2 regions of the Caballeronia sp. AZ1_KS37 genome follow, and region 1 is predicted to be linked to the other one. Evidence: riboswitches for the same ligand, from Rfam matches in the RefSeq annotation. Region 1 holds a riboswitch; the other holds the start of a gene.
The links. A riboswitch is a leader RNA that binds a small molecule or an ion and turns the genes downstream of it on or off. The one in region 1 is predicted to bind manganese.
Positions count from the first base shown of each region.

Region 2: it holds a riboswitch for manganese, as region 1 does, so the genes downstream of both, NCS00_RS01105 (sodium:calcium antiporter) here and mntP (manganese efflux pump MntP) in region 1, are expected to answer to the same signal.

Region 1 covers NZ_JALQDP010000035.1:89,121-96,377, forward strand. The annotation lists gene pdxR (MocR-like pyridoxine biosynthesis transcription factor PdxR) at 12-1,469, shown strand; gene alr (alanine racemase) at 1,501-2,604, opposite strand; gene NCS00_RS23545 (DUF6632 domain-containing protein) at 2,779-3,210, shown strand; gene mntP (manganese efflux pump MntP) at 3,176-3,745, opposite strand; yybP-ykoY riboswitch at 3,754-3,920, opposite strand; gene NCS00_RS23555 (outer membrane protein assembly factor BamB family protein) at 4,021-5,721, opposite strand; gene NCS00_RS33385 (hypothetical protein) at 5,850-5,972, shown strand; gene NCS00_RS23560 (glucose/quinate/shikimate family membrane-bound PQQ-dependent dehydrogenase) at 6,014-7,257, opposite strand, start outside.
Region 2 covers NZ_JALQDP010000001.1:231,950-239,206, forward strand. The annotation lists gene NCS00_RS01095 (MBL fold metallo-hydrolase) at 53-1,126, shown strand; gene NCS00_RS01100 (ABC transporter substrate-binding protein) at 1,133-2,728, opposite strand; yybP-ykoY riboswitch at 2,892-3,067, shown strand; gene NCS00_RS01105 (sodium:calcium antiporter) at 3,156-4,166, shown strand; gene NCS00_RS01110 (class I SAM-dependent methyltransferase) at 4,311-5,162, opposite strand; gene NCS00_RS01115 (ATP-grasp domain-containing protein) at 5,159-6,280, opposite strand; gene vioA (dTDP-4-amino-4,6-dideoxy-D-glucose aminotransferase VioA) at 6,314-7,257, opposite strand, start outside.

The sequences.
Region 1 (7,257 bases):
GAGCAATTTTCATGGTCCAGTTGAAAGACGCCATCGGCACCGGACGGCGCATTTACGATCTGCTGCGCGCCCAGATCGCCGATGGCACCTTGCCCGCCGGCGCTCCCGCACCTTCGACGCGCGCGCTGGCGGCCGATCTCGGCGTCTCGCGCACGACCGTCACGGCAGCGTACGAACAGCTCGCGGCGGAGGGCTTTCTCGTCACGTCGGCGGGACGCGTCGCGCGAGTCGCCACGCCGCCGATGCCGCTCGCGCCGCCGAATCCCGCGCGCGCCGAACGCACCGCGCCCGCGCTTTCCGCCTATGGCCGGCGCGTTTCCACACTGCCGATGCCCGTTCTCGCGCAAGTGACGAAAGGCAGCATCAACTTCCTGTACGGCGCAGTGTCCGCGCGCGACTTTCCTTCGTTGATCTGGAAACGCGCGTATCAGGCCGAACTGCTGCATCAAGCGGACAGCCTCTATTACGTCGCGCCCGAAGGCGACGCGTCGCTCAGGCGCGCGTTGCAGGCGTATCTCGGCCGCGCGCGCGGGCTCGTCTGCGATAGCGATCAGATCGTCGTCGTGAACGGCACGCAGCAGGCGCTCGATCTTTGCGCGCGCCTGCTGCTCGATCCCGGCGACGCCTTCGCATTCGAAGATCCCGGCTATCTGATCGCGCGGCATTGCTTCGAGGCATCGGGCGGCGTGGCGCTGCCGGTGCCCGTCGACGAACACGGTCTCGATACGCGCCGCCTTCCCGCCGATGGACGCGCGCGGCTCGCGTACGTGACGCCATCGCACCAGTTTCCGCTGGGCGGCGTGCTGCCGATCGGCCGCCGTCTCGAATTGCTCGAATGGGCGCAACGGCACGACGCGTGGATCATCGAAGACGACTACGACGGCGAGTTCCGATACGGCCAGCGCCCGATCGACGCCTTGCAATCGATCGATACGAATGGCCGCGTGATCTACATCGGCACGTTTTCGAAGGCGCTTTCGCCGCATCTGCGGCTCGGCTACATGATCCTGCCGCACCATCTGTTGCCGGCGTTCCGTCAGGCGAAGCGGCTCGCGGATCGTCATTCGGCCGTCATCGATCAGCGCGTGCTCGCGGCGCTAATCGAAAGCGGCGCGTATGAGCGTCACGTGCGGCGCGTGCGGCGCGAATACGAACGGCGGCGCGCGGCCTTGCTCGACGCCATCGCCGATCTTCTTCCGAAGCGCGCGCACGCGACGGGCACGGCTGCCGGATTGCACGTCACGCTGTGGCTGCCCTTCATCGACGCGGCGCACGAAGCCGCGCTCGTCGCCGCCGCGCATGCGAAGGGCGTGGGCGTCTATCCGGTGTCGCCGCTTCATGTCGCGCCGTGCGGCGGCACGTCGAACCGGACGGCCGGGCTCATCCTCGGCTATGCGAGCGTGCCGGTCGAGCAGATCCGCAAAGGCATCGAAATCCTCGCCGATGTGATCGCGCATTTTCGAACGTAAGCACTGCCTTCGAGACGCGTCATCGTGAGCGTCATGCCGAATGCGCTTCTGCCCGATTCGAAACGCCCGCGTCGATCGCGACGGGCACGCGCCGCGCGAGCGCGCACATCAACTCGTAGCCGATCGTGCCGGACGGTTCGGCCACTTCATCGACCCGGACGCGTTCGCCCCATAGTTCCACCGGCGATCCGATGCCCGCAGCCGGACACGGCGCGAGATCGACGGTGAGCATGTCCATCGACACGCGTCCGACGATGCGCGTACGCACGCCATCGACGATGACGGGCGTGCCCGTCGGCGCGTGACGCGGATAGCCGTCCGCGTAGCCGCATGCGACCACGCCGATCTTCATCGCGCGATCCGCGGTGAAAGTGCGGCCATAGCCGATCGTCTCGCCCGCCGCGAGCGTCTGCACGCCGATGATGCGGCTCTCGAGCGTCATCGCCGCGCGCAACGGGAAATGCTCGATGTGGCGCGCGCAGCCCGTCGGCGAGGCGCCGTAGAGGATGGTGCCCGGCCGCACCCAGTCGCGATGCGCGCGCGGATGCCACAGCACCGCCGCCGAATTCGACAGCGAGCGCGTGCCGGGAAGATCGCGCGTGGCCGCTTCGAATTCGTCTATCTGCCAGTCGATCGCGCCTTCGTCGGCGTTCGCGAAGTGACTCATCAGGCCGATCGAGCCGATCGCCGCGATATCCGACGCCCTTTTCCAAGCCTCGACGAATTCTCCCGGCCGATAGCCGAGCCGGTTCATGCCCGAGTTCATCTTCAACTGTATGTCGATGCGCTCGTTCGGCCGCGCCGCCTTCAGCAACGCAAGCTGCTCGTCGCAATGCACCGTGACCGTGAGCCGGTGACGATCCGCCGTTTCGACATCGGCGGGCTCGAAAACGCCTTCGAGCAAAAGAATCGGCTTTTTCCAGCCGAGCTCGCGCACGCGCACGGCTTCATCGAGATCGAGCAGCGCGATGCCGTCGGCTTCAGCGAGCGCCGGATAAATGCGCTCGATGCCGTGACCATAAGCATTCGCCTTGATGACGGACCACACGCGCGACGACGGCGCCGTGCGTTTGACAAGTTGAAGATTCTGTCGGATGGCGTCGAGATGGATGCGCGCGGAAATCGGACGTGGCATGACGTGCTGGATTTGTGGTTGAAGGCAGTGGAATGATGAATCGTATCGGCCTAATGGCAGTCGTTGTTATTTTATTTGCGCCGATTTTTGGTGGAAACGCCTGCCGCCATCGATGGCTTTCGCGGTGCGCTTCGCGGTATCTTGTCGCTCATGTCGCGCCGCCAAGGAGCCGCCATGAACGACGCCCGTCGCCTCGCCTGCCTGCGCATCGTGCTCGCCGTCGTCGGGCTGATCGCGCTCTTCGCCTTCTATCCGCTCATGCTGCTCTGGCCTTCTGGATGGGCGTGGGATGCCGGCCACGAAGGCCATTCGGAATACGCGATGATGATCGTCGGCATCTACGCGACGCTCGGCGTTTTCCTGCTGATCGCATCGCGCGAGCCGATGAGGCATCTGAGCCTCATCTGGTTCACGGTGTGGTCGAGCGTCGTGCACGGCGCGATCATGGCCGTGCAGTCGTTCGGCGGCGCGGGGCGCCACCTCGGTCATCTGGCGGGCGACGTGCCCGCGCTTTTCATCGTCGCCGCCGTGCTCGCGATTCTCACGCCGCGCGGCGGCAAGGCGCGCATCCTCAGCCGAGATGGCCGAGATGCTCGGCCAGAATGACGCTGCCGACGCCGATCAGAACCAGCCCGCCGACGATTTCCGCCCGCTTGCCGATCGTCGCGCCGACGAGCCGGCCGACCATCACGCCGACCGTCACCATCAGCATCGTCGCGAAACCGATGGTCGCGGCCGTCGAGAAGATATCGACATCGATGAACGCGAGGCCCGCGCCGACCGCCATCGCGTCGATGCTGGTCGCGAAACCGGTGAGCGCCAACACCCAGAACGAATGCGAATTGGGCTTTTCCGCTTCGTGGCTCACGCTGCTGAAACCTTCGCGGATCATGCGCGCGCCGAGCAGGAAGAGCAGGCCGAACGCGATCCAGTGATCCCACGCGGTGACATACTGCGCGGCCGCCCTGCCGAGCGCCCAGCCGACGAGCGGCGTCAGGGCTTCGATCACGCCAAAGATCACGCCGGTCTTCAACGCTTCCGCGATGCGCGGCTTGTGCAGGGTCGCGCCCTTGCCGACGGCTGCGGCGAACGCGTCGGTGGACATGGCGAAGGCTAGAAAAATTGTGGAGGCGAGATTCATCGAGTAGCGCTCTGGTCGGGCAAGATGGAACGACAGAACGCGCGCCCGACCGGTCGCGAATTCTGTCGATGGTCTTGCCAACCTTTGATGGCTGCTCATGCCACGGCCTGAACGACCGAGCGTGTTGACATGAGCGCTTTCCCTGTGCAGGAAAGCCGGCTACTCCCCAGCGAAGAACCGAGAGCTTAACATGACTTCGCGACCGTTCCACGGCGTTTCGGCTAGTTGCGGCGCGCTCGCGGCGTCACGCCCGGCGCCGCGTTCGCGCGCCGATCCTATTTCGACAACAGCCCGAACACGGCGACGCCGTTCTTCGTGCCGACATACACCTTGCCGTTCGCGATCATCGGCGTGATGAACTTGTTGCCCGCACCGAACTGGTCGCGCGTGCCGGCGTCGTTGCTGCTGTAGAGCTGGCGCGCGAGATTGGCCGCGTCGTAGGCGCGCAGCGCGCCTGTCGCGCCGTTCTCCGCCGCCCACAGAATGCCGTTCGCCGTGCCGTTCGCGGAAATGCTCGGCGTCGCGCCGGGGAAGCCGAACGCATTCGACGTCTGACTCGTCGACGTCGCCGAAAGCAACGCGTTGCTGACCGCGAACGCCCGAATGCTGTCGCCGACCGCGCCGAAATAGACCGTGTTGTTGAAATACGCGGGCGCGCCGAACATCGCCCCACGAATCTGGCCGACGAGTTCCTGATAGATGTGGTCCGCGTTCGAATCGAACTTGCCCATCGAGAAGCGGTTCACGACGTAGATCGTCGAGTTCTTGCCCGCGCCGATCGCCAGATGCCGGACCGTGCCGCCCGCATCGGTGAAGTCCGGCAGCACCATCGCGCCGCCGGAACCGAGATCTTCGTCCTCGTTCGACTCCTGCACCGTGTTCGACGGCTCGAAATAGTCCTGCACCCTGAGCGGCGACGTTTCCAGCCGCAAAAAACCGTTGCCGAAGTTGCCGTTGATCGGCATCTCCTGCGCGTTTTGGGTCGGATCGAAGGTGCCGTTGGCGTCGAGGAAAAAGATCGCCTGGCCGTCCGATGCAAGGCCCGCGCCGCTCATCCAGATCGAGCCCATCTGGCCGTTCGGCGTGAGGTTCAGCACGCTCGCCTGTTGCAGGGTCGCGGCGTCGTAGCCCATGACCCAGCCGGTGTACGGCATGAAGTCGCAATGCGAAGTCCACGCCGTGTAGACGACGCCGTTCAGCAGCAGCAACGCCGCGCGCTCGGCGTACTGGCCGGGATCGAACGTCAGCGTGCCGTTCTGGCTGCCCGCGCCGTTGCCCGGATACGTCGCCCGGATTTCGGTGGGGCCGTTGAAGAGCTCGGCGCCCGTCGCGACATCGAGCGCGTGAATGCGCTGGTGATACGCGCCCGACGCATCCTTCGACATGCCGACGACATACATCGCGCCGTTCGGGCCGCGCGTCCGGTCGATGACCGGCGTCGCCGTGACACCGATGGTCGGCGTGATCTGATGACAGTTGTGGTCGTCGCTCGGCGACTCGCCGCTGCCGAGCGTCGAGACTTTCCACAGCACCGCGCCGCTGTCGGCGTCGAAAGCGTAGACGCTGGCGTTTTCTGTCGCGACGTAGAGCACGTTGCGCGTACCGCCCGCGATCGGTACGCCCGCCAGAAAGAGCGGCTGCGCGTCGACGGCGCCATCGACGGAAAAGAGCGCGAGCTTGCCGAAAGTACGCTGATTGACGTTCGCCGGCGTGAGGACGGTTTCCGCGAGTTGCTGTCCGGTGCGCGCGATGTCGTTGTGCCAGGTGACGACATCTTTCGACACCGCAGCCAGAGGCGCCGATGCCCCCGCCGGGCTCGATGCCCCCGACGGGCTCGATGCCGCCGGCGGCGCGCCGCCGCTCGCCGCAGACGAAGTGGCGCTATCGCCGGAACCGCCACTGCACGCGACGACGATCGCCGCGATGAGCACAACGGCGCCGATCGCCGCGATACGAGCCGGAAAGTGCGTCTTCATGTGGATGCTCCTTCAGAGCGTTTCGCCTTTGCGTACGGTCAATTCCCCGAAAGATATTTGTTGCAATGCGTCATAATGTGCTAACCTAGGGTTATTACCTAGTTAGTTACCCCAGTACGGAGTTCATCATGGGAATCATCGCTGCCACGCCGATCGCCCTCGTTTCCTTCATCGTCGCCGCCGTCCGCAATGCGCTGAGCGCGCGCGCGAAGGTCAGCGCGCTCATGGCCGAGGCTTATCGCCGGACGTAACGTGCAGGCGCGGGAGAAAATTCCCGCGCTTTTTTTCGCATTCACTGCAACGTATAGGCAATTACATAATCGCCCGCCTTCGTGCCGAGCGAGCCATGACCGCCCGCCGTCACGAGCACATATTGCTTGCCGCTTGCATCGGCGTAGCTCATCGGCGTGGCCTGACCGCCCGCCGGCAGACGCGCCTCCCACAGCTTCTTGCCGTCGCGCACGTCGTAGGCGCGCACGTATTGATCGAGCGTGCCCGTCAGGAACGCCACGCCGCCCGCCGTCACGATCGTCCCGCCGAGGCTCGGCACGCCGAGCGGCATCGGAATCGGCAGCGGCGCGCTGTCGACGATGGTGCCGTTCTTGTGCATCCACGCAATCTTCTGCGTGCGCAGATCGACGCCCGCGATGTAGCCCCACGGCGGCGCCTGGCACGGAATCCCGAGCGGTGAAAGAAACGCGCTGATCTCAAAGCCGAACGGCGTACCGCGCGCGAGCTTGATGCCGCTCGTTTCGCTGCCTTTCTTCTCGCCGTTGTCCTCGGGAATCTTGTCACGCGGAATCAGCTTCGACGTGAACGCCATGTAGTCCGGATTCGCGATCAGAATCTGCCGCACCGGATCGACGGAAATCCCGCCCCAGTCGAATACGCCGAAGTTACCCGGAAACACGAGCGATCCCTGCTCCGACGGCGGCGTGTACGGCCCGTCGTAGCGCAGGCTCCTGAACTTGATGCGGCACCAAAGCTGATCGAACGGCGTCGTGCCCCACATGTCCGCCTCCGTCACGCGCGGCGGGTTGAAGTTGAGCGCGGAAACGGCCTGCGTCGGCGCGGTGTGATCGCCTTTCGCCGCGCCGCCCGGCACGGCGACTTCGCTGATCGGCACGATCGGCTGGCCGGTTTCGCGATTCAGCACGTAGATGCTGCCCTGCTTCGTCGATGCGATCAGCGCCGGCTGCGTGCCCTGCGCCGTCTGCAGATCGACGAGCGTCGGCTGCCCGCCCACATCCATATCCCACAGATCGTGATGCGTGAACTGATAGTTCCAGCGCAGCTTGCCCGTCGCGGCATCGAGCGCGACGACGCCCGCGCCGAACTTCTCGGCCTGTGGCGTGCGCTCGCCGCCCCACTGATCGGGCGTCTGGTTGCCCATCGGCAGAAAAATCATGCCGCGCTTTTCGTCGACGCTGAACATCGACCACATGTTCGGCGAATTGCGCACATAAGTGCCGCCCGCCGCGATCGGTTCGGTGGCGTCCGGATTGCCTGGATCCCAGTTCCAGACGAGATGGCCGT
Region 2 (7,257 bases), on a different contig from region 1:
TCGTCAACTTGGCCAAATTGCAACGCGGCGCAAACCCGGAGACAGGCACCGAATGAACGCACTCGAACACCAGCTCGACTATGTTTTCGCGGACCGGCTGCCCGAATCGGGCGGCGTCATGGAAGTGGCGCCGGGCGTGTTCTGGCTGCGCATGCCGCTGCCGTTCGCGCTCGATCACATCAATCTGTGGCTGCTCGCCGATGAAATCGACGGTGTGAAAGGCTGGACCGTCGTCGATTGCGGCATTTCGAGCGATACGATCCGCGCGAACTGGGAGCGCGTGTTCGATTCCGTGCTCGATGGAAAGCCGGTGCTGCGTGTGATCGTCACGCATTGTCATCCGGATCATCTGGGACTTGCCGACTGGATCTGCACGGGCGGCGACAAGAATCGATGGAACGTGCGCCTGTGGATGTCGCTCGGCGAATACGCGATGGGCCGCGTGATGGCCGCCGGCGACGGCTCGAACGCGGGCGGCGAGCGAGCGGCGGCGCATTTCGCGGCGCACGGCCTGTCCGACGAAGCGTCGCTCGATGCGCTGCGCAAGCGCGATAGCTATTACCCGACGCTCGTGCCGTCGATTCCGCCGGAATATCGGCGTATCCGCGATGGCGATGTCATGCGTATCGGCGCGCGCAATTGGGAAGTGGTGTCGGGCTACGGCCATTCGCCGGAGCACAGCGCGCTTTTCTGCGCCGCCGACAAGTTGCTCATTTCCGGCGACATGGTGTTGCCGCGCATTTCGACAAACGTGTCGGTGTTCGCGGTCGAGCCGGAAGGCAATCCGCTTGCGCTGTATCTGGAATCGCTCGGCCGCTACGAAACCATGCCCGCCGATACGCTCGCGCTGCCCTCACACGGCAAGCCGTTTCGCGGCGTGCAAACGCGCATCGGGCAATTGCGCGAGCATCATCGCGCGCGGCTGGCGGAAGTGCGCGACGCGTGCGCTCAAAAGCCATGCAGCGCCGCAGACATCGTCCCTATCATGTTCAAGCGCAAGCTCGATATCCATCAGATGACGTTCGCGCTCGGCGAAGCGCTCGCGCATCTGAACCTGCTTTGGCTCGATGGCACGCTGAAACGTCAGACCGGCGCTGACGGCGTGATCCGCTTCACGCCGGCCTGACTTCGCTTACTGCACGGAAACAGCGCCGAAATTCACGCGCCCGAACGGACTCACGTTATAGCCGCTGACGTTCGCGCGCGTGAGCGCCGCCGCCGTCGGATAGACGAGCGGAATCCACAGCGCCTGATCGTGGATGATCTTCTGCCCGTCGACATACGCCTTCGTGCGTTTGGCGACATCGGCGGTCGACTTGCCATCGGCGATGAGCTTGTCCAGTTGCGGATCGCAATAGCGCGCGAAGTTGATGCCCGACTTCACCGCGTTGCAACTGAAAAGCGGCGACATGTAGTTGTCCGGGTCGCCGTTGTCGCCGGCCCAGCCCATGAACAGCATGTCGTGCTGACCCTGCTTCGCCTGCTTGATGAGTTCGCCCCATTCGATCACTTTCACCTGCGCCTTCACGCCGATTTTCGCGAGATCGGCTTGCAGCAATTCCGCGCCCGCCTTCGGATTCGGATTGAGCACGCTGCCGTTCGGGCGTACCCAGATCGTCGTGTCGAAACCGTTCGGAAAGCCCGCATCGGCGAGCAGCTTCTTCGCATCGGCGGATGAATATTTGTACGCCTCGATGCTCTTGTCGTAACTCCACGTATTCGGCGGATACGGGTTCACCGCTTGCGTCGCCGTGTTGTCGAACACGGTCTTCATGTAGGTCGTGCGATCGAAGGCCATGTTGATCGCCTGACGCACCTTCGGATTGTCGAGCGGCTTCTTCTGCGTGTTGAGCGCGACGAACGCCGTCATGAATGCGGGCGCTTCGCTCACCTTCAGCGACTTGTCCTTCTTCGCGTCGATGACGTCCTGCGGCTTCGGCGACAGCGCGATCTGGCATTCGCCCGCCTTGATCTTCTGCGCGCGCACGGCGGCGTCGGGCGTGATCGCGTAGATCAGCCGGTCGATCTTCGGTTTCGCGCCCCAGTACGACGGATTCACGTCGTAGCGGATGACCGAATCTTTCGTGTAGCTCTTCAGCACGAACGGGCCGGTGCCGATCGGCTTGCTGTTCAGATCGACCTGCTGGTTCGCCTTCAGCAGCTTGTCCGCATATTCGGCCGAATAGATCGATGCGAAGCCCATCGTGAGGATCGGCACGAAGGTCGCGTTCGGCTCGTTGAGCTCGAACTTCACGGTATGGTCATCGACTTTCGATACGGCCTTGATGAGCTTCACGAGGCCCATCGACTGCGCGTGCGGAAAGCCGCTCGCGCCCGCGATCTTGTGCCACGGATTGTCGTCCGAGAGCATGCGCGAGAACGTGAACACGACGTCGTCGGCACTGAGCGGACGCGTCGGCTTGAAGTAATCGGTCGTCTGAAACTGAACGTTCGGACGCAGATGGAATGTGTACGTGAGCCCGTCGCTCGTCACGTCCCACTTTTCCGCGAGCGAGGGCACGACCTTCTTCGCGGCTTCGTCGTAGGAGACGAGCGTATTGAAGATGACATCCGCCGATGCGTTGGTCGTTACGAGCGAATTGAATTGCACGACATCGAAGCCGTCCGGGCTCGATTCGGTGCAGACGGTGAGCGGCTTGGACATCGCGAGCATCGGCGCGGCGAACATGGCCATCGCGGCGGCCGCGGCGAAGAGTTTCAGACGCATGAGATCTCCCGTGATCTTCATTTTTGTTCGTGGATGAGCTTGAGCACGCGCAGCAAGCGACGCGCCCGGCGCGGCCAGATTAGCGGATGCATCCGTCGACGACAACGATCCGATCGGCATACGCTTATTCCGCGGGTTGCCGAAACGGGGCGCATCGGGCTAAACTTGCGCCTTCTTTGGGGAGTAGCCTTCCTTCGCGAGCGAAGGAGAACGCGTCAACATCCTCGGCCCTGCTGCCGTGGCGCGTTCGACCGGAACGGTTTGGCGAGACCATCGATGCGCTATGTCGTTCCTGGCCGGACGGCGCGTGGCGCATCGTGGTTCGCTCGACGTCCGGCCGTGGAATCATCGTGTCCCCACAACTACAACATCCCCGTTTCCCGCGCACGCTCGCGCACCCGTCGCATGTTTCGATGCGAGGTGCCGCATGACGATGCTCTTTCTCGAACTCGCGCTGATGCTCGCGATCATCCTGGTCGCGGCGGAGCTATTCACGAATGCGCTCGAACATCTCGGCGAACGGCTCGGCATTTCCGAAGGCGTGACCGGATCGCTGTTCGCGGCGGTCGGCACGGCATTGCCCGAGACGACGGTGCCGATCATCGCGCTGCTCGGCGGCACGACGAGCCGTGCGGTCAACGAAGAGATCGGCGTCGGCGCGATTCTCGGCGCGCCGCTTATGCTCGCGACGCTTTCGACGTGTCTGATGACGTTCGCGATCCTCAAGTCGCGCGGCATGAGCGGGCGCATCGTGCCGGAGCGCAGCGGCTTCGTGCGCGATCTGAACTTCTTTCTGGTCGCGTTTCTCATCGCGTGCGCCGCGATGTTCGTGCCGCATCACGCGTGGCAAGTGCGCGCGTTGTTCGCGGTCGGGCTCGTCGCGCTCTATATCGTTTATGTGATTTCGACGTTCAAGGCTTCGGCGAAGCTCGTCGAGGGCGGACACGGAACGGAAGCGCCCGAGGCCTTGTTCGCTTCGCGTCTCGGTTTGAAAACGTCGCTCGGCACGATCATGCTGCAGTTTTTCTTCGGCATCGTGCTGCTCGTCGGCGGCGCGAAGGGCTTCATTCACGGCGTCGAGGGCGTGTCGCATGCGCTGGGAATTTCGGCGCTGCTGCTGTCGCTCATCATCATTCCGATCGCGACGGAACTGCCCGAGAAAGTGAACAGCATTCTGTGGGCGCGCCGAGGAAAGGACACGCTCGCGTTCGGCAACATCACCGGCGCGATGGTGTTTCAAGGGACGTTGCTGCCGGCCATCGGCATCATGCTGACGCCGTGGGAGCCGCGTATCGAAGTGCTGACGGGCGTGCTCATCACGCTCGCGGCGGCGGCGTGGCTGCGCTTCAATGCGAAGGAGAACGGCGTCGTGCTGTGGGCGCTGCTCGGCAACGGCGTGCTGTACGCGGCCTATCTCGCGTTGACGCTCGGGCGCTGACAAAGCTGCGGCACAAAGAAGAATGCCCGCGCGAGGCGGGCATCGAAGAGCGAAGCAGCGCGCCGAGAAAACCGGCACGTCGTTCTTGTTGTTCTTATAGGGGTTATCGGCACGTGCGCCGATAACTTTAGTGCCGTCCGTCAATTAATCGACGATGTAAATCGCGCGCCGATAAAACTCGCCGATGTGCTGTTCCAGCGCATACGGCGCGAGCGCGTCGGCGAAGAGGCGCAGTTCGGCTTGTCCGTGCTGGCCGTTCAGCGCTTCGATGACGTCCTTGCCGAGATCGGCATAGGCGATCGGCGCGTCGGTCGTCTTCTTCGCGTACGCGAGATCGCGAATGCGCCAGCCGGCGTCCGTCAGCAGCTTCGACACATACGCGAGACGCTCCGCATCGGTCGCGCCCGGCTGCAGCGGATGCGTCTTGTCGCCCCACAGATTGCAGCCGAGCTGGAACACGAGCGAGCGCGACGCCTGACGCAGCTTCTTCAGATAAGCGACCGCATACGCCGGAAAATCGTGCGCGCCGGTCACATATTCGCGGTCGAAATCCGCGCCCGCGTGATGCAGCACATTCAGATGCAAAAGCACGTCGATGTCCGACAGCTTGTCGAGGCCATCGAAGGGCAGCGCTTCGTGATGCACGTCGACATTGCCGATCGAGAAGGCATCGCCGAGTTCGCGCAGGAACTTCGCGTGTTCGGCGTTCGCTTCGATCGCCGTCACGCGCGCATCGGGATGCGCATGCGCGATCGTGTACGTGAAGAAGCCCGTATTCGCGCCGAAGTCGGCCCAGCGCTCGCCGGCTTGCGGCGCGCGATGCGCGAGAATCCAGTCGAGGCGGTTGCGGTCGCCGCGCCATTGGCTCTGAATGGTCTCCTGATAACCGAGCGTACTCGCGACGAAGTCGGGGATCGTCTGATACCCCGAGTGCTTGGAGACTTCTCCGTAGAGTTGAGCGAGCCGCTCCTTGACTGCGGTGGCGCCAGAGGTCATTTCCATAGTTCCTTGTAAAAGATTCGCCAGCTGTCGCTTGCGAGATAGACGTCGCCGGCCAGGGCGCGCAACGCAGCGCCCGCGAGACGCGCTTCGCTGCCATAGCGATGCACGGTCGTCCGGCGCCGGCGCCATGTGTTCACGATGCCGCCCGTCCACAGATACGTGGCGTGGCGTGCGCGCGAAAGGCGCCGGCCTTGATAAGCGGTTGCATCTTCCGTCGCCCAGTCGCCCACGAAAGCTTCGACGATGCCGCAGTCGTGGTTCAGGCACAGGTCGAGCGGTCCCCACGGACGGGGATTCATTTCGATGAAGTACGCGCCGTCGTCCCCGACGATGCATTCGATCATCGCGAAGCCGAAATAGCCGCATTGCGAAAGCGCCTGCCGCAGCTTCACGCCGATATCGCTCGCATGAAAATCGGCGGTGCGCGCGAGCACGATCGACTTGCCGCCGGGCTGCTGCGCGAGGTTTTCCTGCGACGAGCAGAAGACTTCGCCCGTGCGCGCGAAATAGGCGAGCAGATAAAAGCTGCGTCCCGTCACGAAGTGCTGAAAGAAATAGTGCGACGGATCTTCGCTCGCCTTGAAAGCGGCGAGGTCCGCGTCGCTTTTCACGAGCACCGGATAAAGCACGCGCTTGCCGTCGACGTTGCATTTCGGCTTGGCGACGAAAGGCACCACGGCATCGTCGATGCCCGCGTATTCGGGCGGCGGCGCGATGCCTTCGCGCGCGAAGAACTCGGTGGCGCTCGCCTTGTTCGTGAGCTTCGCGTACAGCGACGGATCGACGAGCGGCACATGCACGCCGTCGATGGATTCCAGCGCTTCCTTGTGATCCAGCAGGAAGGTGTTGAAGAATTCGGAGATCGGCACGAGCGTCACGCGGCGCGCGCCGAACTTCGCCTTCGCCTGCGCGATATAACCGGCGAGCAGCGGGACCGAGAGCGTGTCGTTTTCGCGCACGGCGACCACGAGATCGCGATACGCGCTCGACAGAACCTGATCGGCGGCCGAACGCGCGATCACCGCCGCCTGTTGCCCGAGCTTGCCGATCGCGCGCAGCAGCGCGACGACGGCGCGATCGTTGGTGCCGCTGAAGAGAAGAAACACGTGCATGGGTCGATCCTGCGTGCGCCGGGCTGCCGGGCCTTAGACGTTGGCCGCGCGGATCACGTCCACGACGCGCTCGACGTCGCGGTCCGCGAGCGCCGGATAGATCGGCAGGCACAGCACCTTGCGCGATGCTTCCTGCGCGTTCGGCAGTCGGCTCGGCTGCGCGGAGGGCAGGCCGCGATACATCGGGAAATCCGAAATCAGCGGATAAAAATAGCGGCGGCCGAAAATCTCGTGATCGCGCAGACGCTGATACAGCTCGTCGCGCGTCAGCTTGTAGTCGCTTTGCACGAGCACCGGGAAATACGAGTGGTTCGTCGCGCCGCCCGCGAGACCGGGCAGTGGCACGATGCCGTCGACGTCGGCGAGCAGGGTGCGATACAGCGCGTCGATCTCCTGACGGCGCGCGAGCGCGCGATCGATGTGCTGAAGCTGCAACAGGCCGAATGCCGCATTGATTTCGCTCATCTTGCCGTTGATGCCGGCCGCGACCACGGTCGTCTCGTTGACGAAGCCGAAGTTCTTCAGATGGTCGATGCGCTGCTTCACCTTCGCGTCCGGGCAGACGATCGCGCCGCCCTCGAACGTGTTGAAGACTTTCGTCGCGTGGAAGCTCAGCACCGACAGGTCGCCGTGCGTGAGGATGCTGCCCGCCTCGTTGCGCACGCCGAACGCGTGCGCGGCGTCGTAGATCACCTTCAAGTTGTAGTTGTCGGCGATCGCCTGGATCGCTTCGACGTCGCACGGCTGGCCGTAGCAGTGCACCGGCATGATCGCGGTGGTCTGCGGCGTGATGGCGGCTTCGATCTGACGCGGATCCAGATTCAGCGTGACCGGGTCCACGTCGACGAACACCGGCTTGATGCCGTTCCACAGCAGCGAATGCGCGGTCGCGACGAACGAATACGGCGTGGTGATCACTTCGCCCGTGATGCGCAGCGCCTGCAGCGCGGTGACGAGACCCATCGTGCCGTTCGAGA